Regions from separate parts of the Pseudomonas sp. GW821-FHT03E01 genome, predicted to be linked through region 1. Evidence: predicted binding sites of a transcription regulator. Region 1 holds the regulator's gene; the other holds the start of a gene.

Region 1 (7,385 bases):
CCGGTGCGGGACATCCGCAGCATCGCCGAAGCCATCGCGAACAACGCCGCCAAGAGTCAAGATACCGCCGCTTTGGTGGCCGCAGTGCGCGTCGGCGTATCCCGTGCAATCGTGCAAAGCATTGTAGGCACTGAGTCGGAGCTGCCTGTGATCACCTTGGAACCAAGGTTGGAACAAATATTGCTCAATAGTCTTCAGAAGGCAGGACAAGGCTCGGAAGAGGGCGTTCTGCTGGAGCCAAGCATGGCGGAAAAACTGCAACGCTCGTTGATCGATGCGGCGCAGCGTCAGGAAATGCAAGGTCAGCCGGTGATTCTGCTGGTGGCCGGTCCGGTTCGCGCGATGCTCTCGCGATTCGGTCGGCTGGCAGTGCCGGGTTTGCACGTGTTGGCTTACCAGGAAATTCCTGACAACAAGCAAGTGACCATCGTTGCGACAGTAGGGCCCAACGGCTGAGGTAGTGGTTTATGCAAGTTAAGCGTTTTTTCGCCGCCGATATGCGTCAGGCCATGAAACTGGTTCGTGATGAGCTGGGCGCTGATGCCGCCATCATTGGCAATCGCCGGATCGCCGGCGGTGTCGAGCTGACGGCTGCCCTGGATTACAAATTGTCGGCGCTGGCCCCGCGTGTTCCGAACATGGAACTCGAGGATGAGCTGCGCAAGACCCAGTCGCGGATCGTCACCGCCCAGGCCGAACTGAGCCTGCGCGGCGATGGCGAGAGCGACAAGACCACCAATCGCCAGTTGTTCGCCGGCCTGCCGTTGACCGCTGCCGAACCGCTGATCGAACCGGCGCTCGCCGAACCTCGGCGTCCGGCCCCCGCGCCTGCTGCGGCGACCGGTGTCGATCCGCGCGCATTCGATTCGATGCGTTTCGAGCTCAACAGCCTGCGTGAACTGATGGAAGTGCAGCTTGGCTCGCTGGCCTGGAATCAGCTGCAAGGCAGCCGTCCGGCCCAGGCCAACCTCTGGCGTCGCCTGCAACGCATCGGCCTGTCCGGCCCGTTGTCGCGCGATCTGCTGGCACTGATTACCGACATTGAAGAGCCTCGTCAGGCCTGGCGCATGCTGCTCGCGCACCTGGCGCGGATGATCGCTACCCCGGAAATCGAGCCGCTGGAAGAGGGTGGGGTGATTGCCATGGTCGGACCCGCCGGCATGGGCAAGACCACCACACTGGCCAAGCTCGCGGCCCGTTACGTGCTCAAGTACGGCGCGCAGAACATCGCGCTGGTGAGCATGGACAGCTATCGCATTGGTGCCCAGGAACAGCTCAAGACGCTGGGCCGGATCCTTAACGTGTCGGTGACCCACGTCGATCCAGGTCAATCCCTGGTGCAGGCGCTGGAGCCCTTGCTGCGCAAACGCGTGGTGCTGATCGATACCGCCGGCCTTCAGGCCAGCGATCCGGCACTGCGGATGCAGCTCGAAAGCCTGGCCGGGCGCGGCATCAAATCAAAAAATTATCTGGTCCTGGCAACCACCAGCCAGAAACAGGTTCTAACTGCCGCTTATCACAGTTACAAACGCTGCGGCCTCGCCGGCTGCATCCTGACTAAACTGGATGAAACGGCAAGTCTGGGCGAGGTGTTGAGCCTGGCGATCAGTCATGAGTTGCCGGTGGCTTACCTGACCGATGGTCCACGGATTCCGGATGATTTGCATCTGCCACGTCGTCATCAGTTGGTCAGCCGCGCCGTTAGCGTACAAATGCAGGAAGAACCCAGCGAAGAAGCCATGGCTGACATGTTCGCTGATATTTACCACAGCCCGACCAAGCAGGTTGGCTGAGGTGTTAATGAACATTTTTTGTACCTACATCGATGGTCTGCCATGCATTGTTCCGATGGTGAACGCGCAGCCAGTAATGTGGCCTCCGTCTAAGTAAGACAAGGTAAAGAAATAACATGGGCAGCATGCATCCCGTACAGGTGATCGCGGTGACCGGCGGCAAAGGTGGCGTCGGGAAGACTAACGTGTCAGTGAACTTGTCCCTGGCTCTAGCTGAGCTCGGCCGGCGCGTCATGCTGCTGGATGCCGATCTGGGGCTGGCGAACGTCGACGTTCTGTTGGGACTGACACCCAAACGCACGCTGGCCGACGTGATCGAAGGCCGCTGTGAGCTGCGCGACGTGCTGTTGCAAGGGCCTGGCGGTATCCGCATCGTCCCGGCCGCCTCCGGCACCCAGAGCATGGTTCATCTGAGCCCGGCCCAGCATGCCGGCCTGATCCAGGCGTTCAGTGATATCGGCGACAACCTCGACGTATTGGTGATCGACACCGCTGCGGGCATTGGTGACTCGGTAGTCAGCTTCGTGCGCGCCGCGCAGGAAGTCTTGCTGGTGGTGTGCGACGAACCGACCTCGATCACCGACGCCTACGCGCTGATCAAACTGCTTAACCGCGACTACGGCATGAACCGCTTCCGCGTCCTGGCCAACATGGCGCAGAGCCCGCAGGAAGGCCGCAACCTGTTCGCCAAGTTGACCAAGGTCACGGATCGCTTCCTCGACGTCGCCTTACAATACGTCGGCGCAGTGCCTTACGACGAAAGCGTACGCAAGGCCGTGCAGAAGCAACGCGCGGTGTATGAAGCCTTTCCGCGTTCCAAGTGCGCCCTGGCGTTCAAGGCCATTGCGCAGAAAGTCGATACCTGGCCACTGCCGGCCAACCCTCGTGGACATCTGGAGTTTTTCGTCGAGCGCCTCGTGCAACAAACTGCAGGACCCGTGCTATGACAGCCAGCGGTTACAACCTCTACAAGCAGTCGGCACGTGACGCGCAGTACGAGCTGATCGAGCGTTACGCGCCACTGGTCAAACGCATTGCCTACCACTTGCTGGCGCGTCTGCCGGCCAGTGTCCAGGTCGAAGACCTGATCCAGGCCGGGATGATCGGCCTGCTTGAAGTATCAACCAAATACGACGCCAGCAAAGGCGCGAGTTTCGAGACGTACGCGGGCATTCGAATCCGCGGCGCGATGCTCGATGAAGTGCGCAAGGGGGACTGGGCGCCACGTTCGGTCCACCGCAATACCCGCATGGTCAGCGACGCGATTCGCTCGATTGAAGCTAAAACCGGCCGTGACGCTAAAGATCACGAAGTTGCGGCCGAACTCCAATTGAGTCTCGACGATTATTACGGGATTTTGAACGACACCCTGGGCAGCCGGTTATTCAGTTTCGACGATCTGTTGCAGGACGGCGAACACGAAGGGCTGCATGAGGATGGCGCGAGTGCTCATCTCGAGCCGTCACGCGATCTGGAAGATGAACGCTTCCAGGCGGCGCTGGCGGACGCGATTGCCAATTTGCCGGAGCGTGAGCGACTGGTGTTGGCGCTGTACTACGACGAAGAGTTGAATCTCAAGGAAATCGGTGAGGTCCTGGGGGTCAGCGAGTCGCGGGTCAGCCAGTTACACAGCCAGTGCGCGGCCCGTTTGCGGGGGCGTTTGGGGGAGTGGCGAGCGCGCTGAAGGCAGTGTGGGGACACTGCGAATGGAGCTGGTGTGGTGTTGAACCGTACCGGTCTCGATCTGTTGTGCTCCAGACAGTCATTGAGTGCTTTGCCGGATTGATTGAAATGGCGCGTCCAGGTGCTGGGCGCGTTTAAGACTGCTTGGAGGTCGAATTGGACAAGAACATGAAAATCCTCATCGTTGATGACTTCTCAACGATGCGGCGGATCATAAAAAACCTGTTGCGTGACCTTGGGTTCACCAACACCGCCGAAGCCGATGACGGGCTGACCGGGTTGCCGATGCTGCAAAGCGGTAACTTCGATTTTCTGGTTACCGACTGGAACATGCCCGGTATGACCGGCATCGACCTGCTTCGTGCGGTGCGCGCCGATGAAAGGCTCAAGCACCTGCCGGTGCTGATGGTGACCGCCGAAGCCAAGCGCGAGCAAATCATCGAAGCGGCCCAGGCCGGTGTTAACGGCTATGTGGTCAAACCCTTCACAGCCCAGGCGTTGAAAGAAAAAATCGAGAAGATTTTCGAACGCATCGGCTGATGTACTGCGCACGGGGGAGCTATGGAGCATAACGAATCTTCACAGGGCGATTTTGAGTCGACCCTGAAAAAACACGCGGTCGAACTGGTCGACAGCCTTGAAAAAGGCAAGTTTGGCGACGCTGTGCAACTGATCCATGAGCTCAACCAGACCCGTGACCGCGGCCTGTATCAGGAAGTGGGCAAGCTCACCCGCGAGCTGCATAGCGCGATCGTCAATTTCCAGATTGACCCGCACATGCCGCAAGCCGAGGAAGTGTCTCAGATCACGGATGCCACCGAGCGCCTGTCCTATGTGGTCAAGCTGACCGAGGCCGCGGCCAACCGCACCATGGACCTGGTGGAAAACGCCACGCCGCTGATCAACAGCCTGAGCGATGAAGCCCAGGCGCTGAGCACGGATTGGGGACGGTTCATGCGTCGCGAAGTCGGGGCTGAAGAGTTCCGCGAACTGGCCCGGCGGGTCGATGGTTTCCTGACACGCAGCAGTGAAGACAACCGCGTCGTGTCGAGCAACCTCAACGACATTCTGCTGGCCCAGGATTACCAGGACCTCACCGGTCAGGTGATCAAGCGTGTGACCCAATTGGTCACCGAAGTTGAAAGCAATCTGCTCAAGCTCGTGCTCATGGCCAGTCACGTAGACCGCTTTGCGGGTATCGAACACGACCGTGAGGCGATGCTTGCTGAAAAAGATCCACAAAAACATCTCTCTCAGGGTGAAGGTCCGCAGATTCATGCCGATAAAAGAGAAGACGTTGTGTCCGGTCAGGACGATGTGGACGATTTGTTATCCAGTCTTGGATTTTAGTTTTCTGGGTTTTTAGACCTGTAGGAGCACCCCCTTAATGAGCTTCGGCGCCGATGAAGAGATCCTTCAGGATTTCCTGGTTGAGGCCGGCGAGATTCTAGAGCAACTGTCCGAGCAGCTGGTCGAGCTGGAAAGCCGACCTGATGATGCGGACTTGCTCAATGCAATTTTTCGCGGTTTTCACACTGTAAAAGGGGGCGCCGGCTTCCTCCAGCTCAACGAGCTGGTGGAGTGCTGTCACATCGCCGAGAACGTGTTCGACATCCTGCGCAAGGGTGAGCGTCGCGTCGACTCGGAACTGATGGACGTGGTTCTCGAAGCGCTGGACGCGGTGAACAGCATGTTCAGCGAAGTCCGCGAACGCAGCCCGATCACGGCTGCCACGCCTGAATTACTCGCGGCGCTGGCCCGTCTGGCCGAGCCGCAAATGGAAGCTGCACCGGCGCCGGTCGCTGAAGTGGTTGAAGCACCGGTCGCCGAAAGCGAATCGGGCGACATTACCGATAACGAATTCGAACAACTGCTGGACTCGCTGAACGCCGTCAAGGCCCAGGCCGAGGCGCCCGTAGCGGCTGCGCAGCCTGTTTCGCAGCCTGCCGCCGATGCAGCCGCTAGTGACGAAATCACCGATGCCGAGTTCGAGTCGTTGCTCGATCAATTGCACGGCAAAGGCCAGTTCGCCGCCGATGCAGTAGCCGCTGCGCCTGCTGCTCCGGCTGCTCCGAAAGCCGCCGGCGACAGCTCCGACATCACCGACGACGAGTTCGAAGCACTGCTCGACCAGTTGCACGGCAAAGGCAACTTTGCGGTCGATGCGCTGGAATCGGCAATCGCTTCGGCGCCAGCCCCGGCTGCGCCAACCGCCGCTGCGGCCGGTAGCGATCTGATCTCCGATCATGAATTCGAATCGCTGCTCGACGAATTGCATGGCAAGGGCAAGTTCACTGAAGTGGGCACTGCGTCTGCTGTTGCTTCGGTAGCGACTCCGGTTGCCAAGGCACCAGCACCTGTGGCCAAGGCACCCGAGCCAAAAGCCCCCGAGCCCAAAGCAGAAGCACCGAAGCCTGCTGCCGCCGCAGCGCCGGCTCCTGCTCGTGCCCCGGCCGCGCCGCCCGCGGAAAAGCCAACCAGCGAAGCCGAGACCACCGTGCGGGTCGACACCGCGCGTCTCGACGAAATCATGAACATGGTCGGCGAGCTGGTACTGGTTCGTAACCGCCTGGTTCGTCTGGGCCTCAACAGCGGCGACGAAGCCATGTCCAAGGCCGTGTCGAACCTCGACGTGGTCACGGCCGACCTGCAAACCGCGGTCATGAAGACCCGGATGCAACCAATCAAGAAAGTCTTCGGGCGCTTCCCGCGTCTGGTTCGCGACCTGGCTCGCCAGCTCAAGAAAGAGATCAACCTGGAACTGGTCGGCGAAGAAACCGACCTCGACAAGAACCTCGTCGAGGCCCTGGCCGACCCGTTGGTCCACTTGGTGCGCAACTCGGTCGACCACGGTATCGAAGAGCCGGCTGATCGCGAAGCGATGGGCAAGCCTCGCAGCGGCAAAGTGATTCTGTCCGCTGAACAGGAAGGCGACCACATCCTGCTGTCCATCTCCGATGACGGCAAGGGCATGGACGCTGACGTTTTGCGCGGTATCGCCGTGAAAAAAGGTTTGATGGACAAGGATGCGGCGGACCGTCTCAGCGAGTCCGATTGCTTCAACCTGATCTTCGCGCCGGGCTTCTCGACCAAGACCGAGATCTCCGACGTGTCCGGTCGTGGCGTGGGCATGGACGTGGTGAAAACCAAGATCGCCCAGCTCAACGGCACCATCAATATCTACTCGACCAAGGGCAAAGGCTCGAAGATCGTCATCAAGGTCCCGTTGACCCTGGCGATCATGCCGACGCTGATGGTCATGCTCGGCAACCAGGCGTTCGCGTTCCCGCTGGTGAACGTCAACGAGATCTTCCACCTCGACCTGTCGCGCACCAACGTGGTGGACGGCCAGGAAGTGGTGATCGTGCGGGACAAGGCGCTGCCCTTGTTCTACCTCAAGCGCTGGCTGGTCAGCTCCGCCGCTCACGAAGAGCAGCGCGAGGGCCATGTGGTGATCCTTTCGGTGGGCACTCAACGGATCGGCTTCGTCGTCGATCAGTTGGTGGGCCAGGAAGAAGTGGTCATCAAGCCATTGGGCAAAATGCTCCAGGGAACCCCGGGCATGTCCGGTGCCACCATCACCGGTGACGGCCGCATTGCTCTGATTCTCGATGTTCCGAGCATGCTCAAGCGTTACGCCGCACGGCGTATTTGATTCTGGGGGAGCGGGGCGCCAGAGCCTCGCCCCGTCTAACGGAGTGTTTATGGTAGTCAAAGTCCTGGTGGTGGACGATTCGGGGTTTTTCCGCCGCCGCGTCTCGGAAATTCTTGCAGCGGATTCAAACATCCAGGTCGTCGGTACGGCGACCAACGGAAAAGAGGCGATCGATCAGGCCCTGGCCCTCAAGCCAGACGTGATCACCATGGACTACGAGATGCCAATGATGGATGGCATCACGGCGGTGCGGC
Region 2 (7,385 bases), on a different contig from region 1:
CCGACTGCCGGCGGGATCTGGATCGACATGGGCAAGCCTTCCGCCAGCCAGGCCGGCAGGCCGCCGTCGACATAGTGATATTTGCTGTGGCCGATGACATCCAGCAGCCAGATAAAGCGCCCGGCCCAACCGCCGCCTTCGTCGTCATAGACGACATAGACTGCATCGGGGTTGTGCCCCAGTTCGCCGAACAATGCTTCAAGCGCGGCGTGGGTCGGCAACAGGCCAGGCGCAGGTGCCTGCCCCAGCTGAGTGCGTTTTGGATCGACAAAGCGTGCACCGGGGATATGCCCTTCGGCATAGCGGGCGCTGCTGGTCAGGTCCACCAGAATCAGTTCGCGGGAGTCGAGACGCGGGAGCAGGTCGCTCGGTTCGATCACCAGCGCCAAGCCAGAGAAGTCAGACATGTGAGGTCTCCAGAGCACAAAGGGGAGGATTGTAGCGCAGCGTCATGAGGGCCTGTTATCAGTTATTTTGGGGCAGGAAATAACTGATAACAGGCCCTAGCGGTGGCTAAAGCTGTGCAGGGCCTTTTCGATGCATTGAGAGGTTTTGCCGAACGCTTGCACGGTGATTTCCGAGAACGGTCCGCCGCCCTGATCCGCTACCACGATCATGATCACCCGGCCGTTGTTGACCAGTGAGCGCAGCAGCAGGTGTTCGCCGCTGAACTGTGAGCGCAGGCTGGCTGGCAGCAGGGCCGAGAATTGTGCGTTGTTGGCCGGCGTCAGGCGCACCTGGGCCTGTTGCGCGAGCAGGCGTTGCAGCACGGTGCTCTGACTGACCACCAGGTTCAGGCCGGCCACTTCCTTGGGCAGCCCGGCGGTCTGGTGCACACGCAAATTGGCGTGCGTGCGATCGGCCATCAGAATCATCACCCGGCGCATGCCACACGCCACCAGGGCGTCCCGGGCCGATGTGGTCAAGTGCATGGCATTGGTAAAGCGGCTCGGCTCCACCAGCAATTCGGCGCATTGCTTGCGCCACTTCGCCAGGTCTTCGGTGGTCGGTGCCGGTGCGGGCAACAAACCGGCATGCACGCGGTGCGCACCCGGTGGCCAGATCAGCGATTCGGCCGCGTGCCAGAGGTCCGGCATAGCGTGTTGACGAGCGCTGTTGGCGGCCTGCTGGTGCAATTGTTGTTGCACCTCATCCATCGGCATTTGCAGGTAAAGACTGGTCAGGTACTGCCAGCGCTCGCAGTGGGGGCTGTCCCAGGCCTGTTGTGCCGCCAACGCCAGACCGTTGGCCAGCAGCACGGTATTGGCAGGCTGATTGAGCCAGCGGCGTAACGTCGGGTCGTCATCAAGGCGGTTCTGTTGGCGCAATGGGTGGTCGCTGTCGCGCGCGATGCGCAGGACTTTCACCAGCTCACGTTGTTCGCTGCGCAGCAGCCGATAACCTTGCTGTACCCAGATCGGCAGGCGCCAGACGTCCACCAGTGCCAGACAGATGTCCAGCAGGCGCACGCCGAACAATTGCTTTTCGACTTTGCGTGCCGACTCGCCTTTATGGATAACCCGCAGCTCCCATTCTTCAAGCAACTGCGGGTGGGTCAGCGCCATGGGCCAGAGTGGCGAAAGAAACAGCAGGCTGCCCCAGTGGATGTCCTGCCACAGTCGCGCCAGGCGACTGGCGAAAAAGCCGTTGGCCTGTTGAGTGGCGTGCTGGCTGATCAGTTGAAGCTGGCGCAGGGCGACGGGGATTTGCAATTGGGGTTCGGCGGGCAGGCGGTCGAGCAGTTCTTCGGTGCGTTTCAAACCGAGGCGATTGATCGCCACCTCAAGGTTTTCAGCAGGCTCGGTCATGCTGCCATGGGTGTGACGGTTGGCTTCGCGAATCACGCTCAAGGCCAGGGCCGGGCTTTCCTGCATCAGTTCGGCGATGTCGCGCAGGGAACTGCGGTTATCGCGGATGGCTTTGCAGACCCGGTCGTGGCTGGCTTGCGGAACCGGCAGGCGCACGCCATCGAGAAGCTTGACCCAGCCTTCAAGCGTGGTTGGTTTTGGCGTTGGGACGTTCGTTTCGTTAGCCATGTCTGGACGCGATCATCGTCTGCTTTACCTATGCCCTGAACGGGTCAAATTAGCTTTTCGCCTTAACTGGCTATAGTCTGGCGCAGTTTTGCCGATAAGTAGAAGAAGAGATTTTTTAACTTCCGAATATGACCTTGAACCCGACTCAGTAAGTGCTCTCCTACCTATGGCTAAAATTATCGGCATCATCGTCGTATTCGCGAGCGTGCTCGGCGGATACGTGCTTTCCCACGGCAAGATTGCCGCTCTCATCCAGCCTTTCGAGGTGATGATTATCGGTGGCGCGGCCCTTGGCGCCTTCCTGCAGGCCAACCCCGGCCACATGACAATGCACGTGCTCAAGAAGTCCTTGGGCATGTTCAGCTCGCGTTTCAACCACACCTTCTACCTGGAAGTGCTGGGGCTGATTTACGAGATCCTCAACAAGAGCCGTCGCGAAGGCATGATGGCGATCGAAGGCGACATCGAAGATGCCGCCGCGAGCCCGATCTTCGCCAAGTACCCGGCGGTGCTCAAAGACGAACGCATGACCGCGTTCATCTGCGATTACCTGCGCATCATGTCCTCCGGCAACATGGCCCCCCATGAGCTGGAAGGCCTGTTCGACATGGAACTCTACAGCCTCAAGGAAGACCTCGAGCACCCGTCCCACGCGGTGAACGGCATCGCCGACGCCATGCCCGGTTTCGGTATCGTCGCGGCGGTATTGGGGATCGTGGTGACCATGGCATCCCTGGGCGAAGGCGACCAGAAGTCCATCGGTCTGCACGTGGGTGCGGCACTGGTCGGTACCTTCTTCGGTATTCTCGCGGCCTACGGTTTCTTTGGTCCGCTGGCCCACTCCCTGGCTCACGATGCCAAGGAAGAACTGAACACCTACGAAGCCATCAAGGCTTCGCTGGTGGCTTCGGCTTCCGGGATGCCGCCGTCGCTGGCGGTGGAGTTCGGTCGCAAGGTTCTGTACCCGGCGCACCGTCCTAGCTTCGCTGAGCTGGAACAAGCGGTTCGCGGTCGTTAAGTCATGGAAAATAACCAGCCGATAATCATCAAGCGCGTCAAGCGCATCGCCGGAGGGCATCACGGGGGCGCCTGGAAAATCGCCTTCGCGGACTTCGCGACGGCGATGATGGCGTTCTTCCTGGTGTTGTGGCTGCTGTCCACCGCGACGCCTGAACAGAAGATCGCCATCGCCGGTTACTTCAAGGACCCGGTCGGGTTTTCCGAAAGCGGTACACCGTACATCATCGACCTGGGCGGCACGCCGACCCTGGCGCCGGAGAACACCCTCAACCCGGAGGTGAAATCTCAGCCGCAGCCAGACAAGGTGACCATCGACGCCGAGCAGGTTGAAGGCATGGCCGAGCAGGTCGAGAAGGAACGCCTGGAGTTGTTGCTGCAAGAGTTGCAGAACAAGGTCAATGAAAACCCGCAATTGCAGAAATTCAAGGACCAGATCCTCTTCGAGATCACCCAGGATGGTTTGCGCATCCAGATCATGGACGCCGAAAACCGCCCGATGTTCGACTCCGGCAGTGCGCGTCTGAAGCCGTACTTCGAAGACATTCTGCTGGCCATGGCCGATACCATCAAAGCGGTGCCGAACAAGATCAGCATCAGCGGCCACACCGATGCCAAGCCGTACTCGGGCACCGGCGATTTCGGTAACTGGGAACTCTCGGCCAATCGCGCCAACGCGGCTCGTCGTGCATTGGTCGCCGGCAGTTATCCGGATGCCCAGGTCGCGCGAGTCGTCGGTTATGCCTCGTCGGCGCTGTTCGACAGGGAGAACCCGTTCAATCCGGTCAACCGCCGGATCGACATCGTGGTGCTGACCAAGAAAGCCCAGCGCGCCATCGAAGGTGAACAAGGTGCCGAACCGGCGCCAGCGCCGACGCAAGGGCAGGGTGGCCCGGGCGAAGTGCATGCGCCGCCAGCCGATCCGAACGCATTGCCGGCGGATAAGGAACCGCTGCCGGCACACGAACTTCGTGAGCGTTTGAATCTGTTTGATAATCCGGCGCCGAAGCCGGGCGAACCGCCCAAACCCGCTGTACCGCCCAAGCAATAACCTGCAGAAAAGCCACCATGAGTGGCTTTTCTGTTTCTGGCTGCGTCACTGCAGCGTCGCACTGACTCGACTCACTGCAAGTTTGTTTTCGGAATCATGGAAGATCAGTAATGGAAAGACTCAAGTCCTATTTTCAGCAGCATGGCAATGCACCCTTCAAGTTTGGTGAAGGGCGGGTCAGTGGCTACATCTCAGCCACGCTCGGGCTATTGAGCCTGCTGGCGGTATTGTGCTTTCTCTTTCCCGAATGGCTGACCACCGCCGAACTGCGCAAGGTGTACGACGAACAGTTTGCGCGCACCACGCTATTGCTTGGGCTGGTACTGTCTTTCAGCCTGGGCACCCTGAATATCCTGCTCAACAAGCGAAAGCGCTTGGGGATTACCGGACTTGTCGCCTCGGGGCTGGCGGTGTTTCTCGGCGGCACCAATGTGCAGATCAGCTCGATTGGGCAGACACCGTACTCGCTGGGGCTGGACTGGTTCGTCCTGGCTCTGCTGGTGTCGGCCATCGTCTTTATCCCCCTGGAAAAACTCTATTCCAAGGACCCTGAGCAAAACATTCTGCGTCCGCACTGGCGAACTGACCTGACCTACTTTTTTGTCAGTCATATGCTGGTGCAGTTCATCCTGATTTTCATCACTGCCTCGTCGAGCTTTATGGCTGGCTGGGCCGTGTCGGCGGATTTGCAGGCCAGCGTACAAAGCCTGCCGATCGTTGTGCAGTTCTTGCTGGCGGTACTGGTGGCTGACCTCGGTCAGTACTGGCTGCATCGGCTGTATCACGTCGTGCCATGGTTATGGCGCATGCATGCCGTACATCACTCAAGCACGCACATGGATTGGCTCGCCGGTTCGCGTGTCCACTTCATCGAGATTCTGCTCACCCGTACCGGCGTGCTGGTGCCTTTGATGCTGCTGGGTTTTGCGCCCCAGGCGTTGAACGCCTACGTGATTCTGGTCGGGGTGCAGGCAGTGCTGGCCCACGCCAATGTACGGATCAACGGCGGCTGGCTGAATTATGTGCTGGTCCTGCCGCGCTATCACCATTGGCATCATGCCCGGCACAAGGATTACATCTACAAGAACTATGCGATCCATACGCCGCTGGTGGATATGCTGTTTGGCACCTTCAAGTTGCCACCCAAGGAGTGGCCGACGCGCTACGGGGTTTTTGGCAAGGACTTGCCGGGCGGTATCCTGCGCCAGCACTTGTACCCGTTCCAGAAGCCTGGCCTGAAGAGCGTCGAGCCGAAACCGCCGGCAGCGGTTTCCTGAGGCCAAAAAAAGCCGCGATGAACGCGGCTTTTTTGCACCTCTCAGAAACCCCGTCGGATGCGACTCTTGAGCTGGTCGTGGAACAGTTCCGCATTGCGTCTGTAGCTGCCGCAAAGGGATTCGCTGATTGAATCCAGTGTCATTGAACGCTTGGTCGCCACTTCTTCACGGTAGGCCTCAATGAAAAAATCCAGGTCCTTGTCAGTGCTGAGCTTCGGCCATTTATCGAAGTACAGCGGCAGTTCCGCCGGTTCGGTCTGGAATGAGCAAATCCGCCGGTTGCTGATTGTCGCTTCGCCGATTTCGAACGGTACCCACCATGGCGGCACGGTCTTGCCCGAGACAACGGCTATCAGATGCGTGCTCGCGCTGATGTAGCGGGTGATGACCCCGGTGATGTCGTCAGTGGTCTGGGATTCCGGATCCAGCACGTCGAAGTAGGTCTTGATGTTGGCCTGTATCAGACGGCTGCTGATGGCGATCGCGTAGGGGCGATCCGCGTGACGATAGCTGATGAATACAGGCATCAGAAGTGTCCCTTGAGGGCGAGTTCGCGGTAATGGGCGCCTGAACGGTTCCACGAGTGAACGATGAACAAGTGATAGGTTGGCATGGCTGTCCCTCAGTATCGCTAATATGCGAAGAGGGCTTGAATGTATGCAGTTGAAGGGCTGGAACAAGGCCTTTACGGTTAAAGAGAAGTACCCTTCAAACAGGCGTGCGGATGCCCTACAGAAATATCTGATGTTTAAGTCGATGGGTGGTTTTTGTAGGCTGCTGCGAGCAGCCAGCCGTCCCATTGATGTCGGGGCGGCTGGCGCGTCTGTTTAATAGCTGTTTTCAGGCAAGCTGGCGATGATCGACCGGTAGCTGTTCATCCGTTGCTGCTGCACGCGGCCATCTTCCAGGGCCTTGAGCAGGGCGCAGCCCGGTTCGCGGTCGTGTTTGCAGTCGCGGAAGCGGCAGGTGCCGAGCAGGTCGTTGAACTCGATGAAGCCGGCTTCGACGTCGGCACGGCTGACGTGACCCAGGCCGAACTCGCGGATACCCGGAGAGTCGATCAGCTCACCGCCACCGGGGAAGTGGAACAACCGCGCGGTGGTGGTGGTGTGGGTGCCCTGGCCCGACAGCTCGGACAGCGGGCCGACGCGGGTTTCGACTTCCGGCAACAGGCTGTTGACCAAAGATGATTTGCCGACACCGGACTGGCCGACGAACACACTGATGTGCCCGTCCAACAGTTTTTGAAGTTGTTCCATGCCGTTGCCGTGGTGCGCCGACACTTCCAGCACCGGGTAGCCCAGCGTGCGGTAAACCGCCAGCAAGGCATTCAGCGCCGGGGCGTTCTGCTCGTCGATCAGGTCGAATTTGTTCAGCAGCAACAACGGGCGGATACCCGCGTGTTCCGCGGCAACCAGGTAGCGGTCGATCAGGTTGGCATGAGGCTCTGGCAGCGGTGCGAAGACGATGACGATCATGTCGACGTTGGCCGCCACCGGCTTGAGCTGTCCACGACTGTCCGGGCGGCAGAGCTCGGTTTTGCGCGGCAGTTGCGCCACGATCACGCCGATGCCCTGGTTGCCGGCACGCCATACGACCTGATCGCCGGTCACCAGCGCCGGCAGGTTGGCGCGCAAGTGGCAGCGGAATACCTGGCCGGCCAGCTCACCATCGAGGGCTTCGACTTCAACCTGTACACCGAAGTGCGCGATCACCAGGCCCGTCTGTTCCGGACCCAGGTCGCCACCCTCAAGTGCCTCGACAGCCGAGGACTCGCGTTTGGCGGCGCGGGCAGCGCGCTCGCCCTGAATCTTTTCGATGCGCCAGTTTTGACGACGATTGAGTTGGCGTTTGGCCATGGGTGTTCCGTATCGAGAATGCAGCGATTAGGTAAAACGGTCGCGAGTTTAGCACGCCCGGCCGCCTCCCTAGGCTAAACTGCGAACCTACGCCGAGGAGCCGACATATGCAGAACCCGCAGAACCTGATCTGGATCGACCTGGA

What was found. The regulator FliA, encoded in region 1, starts transcription of late flagellar genes. The targets are predictions, from matches to a motif close to CTAAAGTTTNNNNNNNNNNNGCCGNTAA.
Region 2: the regulator FliA is predicted to act here: its motif matches at 2,107-2,134, upstream of motA (flagellar motor stator protein MotA).

What each region holds. Positions count from the first base shown of each region.
Region 1 is NZ_JBWKUI010000011.1:149,875-157,259, forward strand. Features, by position in the region: gene flhA (flagellar biosynthesis protein FlhA) at 1-456, shown strand, start outside; gene flhF (flagellar biosynthesis GTPase FlhF) at 468-1,793, shown strand; gene fleN (flagellar synthesis regulator FleN) at 1,910-2,740, shown strand; gene fliA (RNA polymerase sigma factor FliA) at 2,737-3,477, shown strand; gene AC07VO_RS19530 (chemotaxis response regulator CheY) at 3,645-4,016, shown strand; gene AC07VO_RS19535 (protein phosphatase CheZ) at 4,038-4,826, shown strand; gene AC07VO_RS19540 (chemotaxis protein CheA) at 4,864-7,131, shown strand; gene AC07VO_RS19545 (protein-glutamate methylesterase/protein-glutamine glutaminase) at 7,181-7,385, shown strand, end outside.
Region 2 is NZ_JBWKUI010000002.1:418,920-426,304, forward strand. Features, by position in the region: gene rhdA (thiosulfate sulfurtransferase) at 1-407, opposite strand, end outside; gene AC07VO_RS04830 (HDOD domain-containing protein) at 504-2,036, opposite strand; gene motA (flagellar motor stator protein MotA) at 2,203-3,054, shown strand; gene motB (flagellar motor protein MotB) at 3,058-4,104, shown strand; gene AC07VO_RS04845 (sterol desaturase family protein) at 4,215-5,381, shown strand; gene AC07VO_RS04850 (toll/interleukin-1 receptor domain-containing protein) at 5,423-5,908, opposite strand; gene rsgA (small ribosomal subunit biogenesis GTPase RsgA) at 6,209-7,240, opposite strand; gene orn (oligoribonuclease) at 7,348-7,385, shown strand, end outside.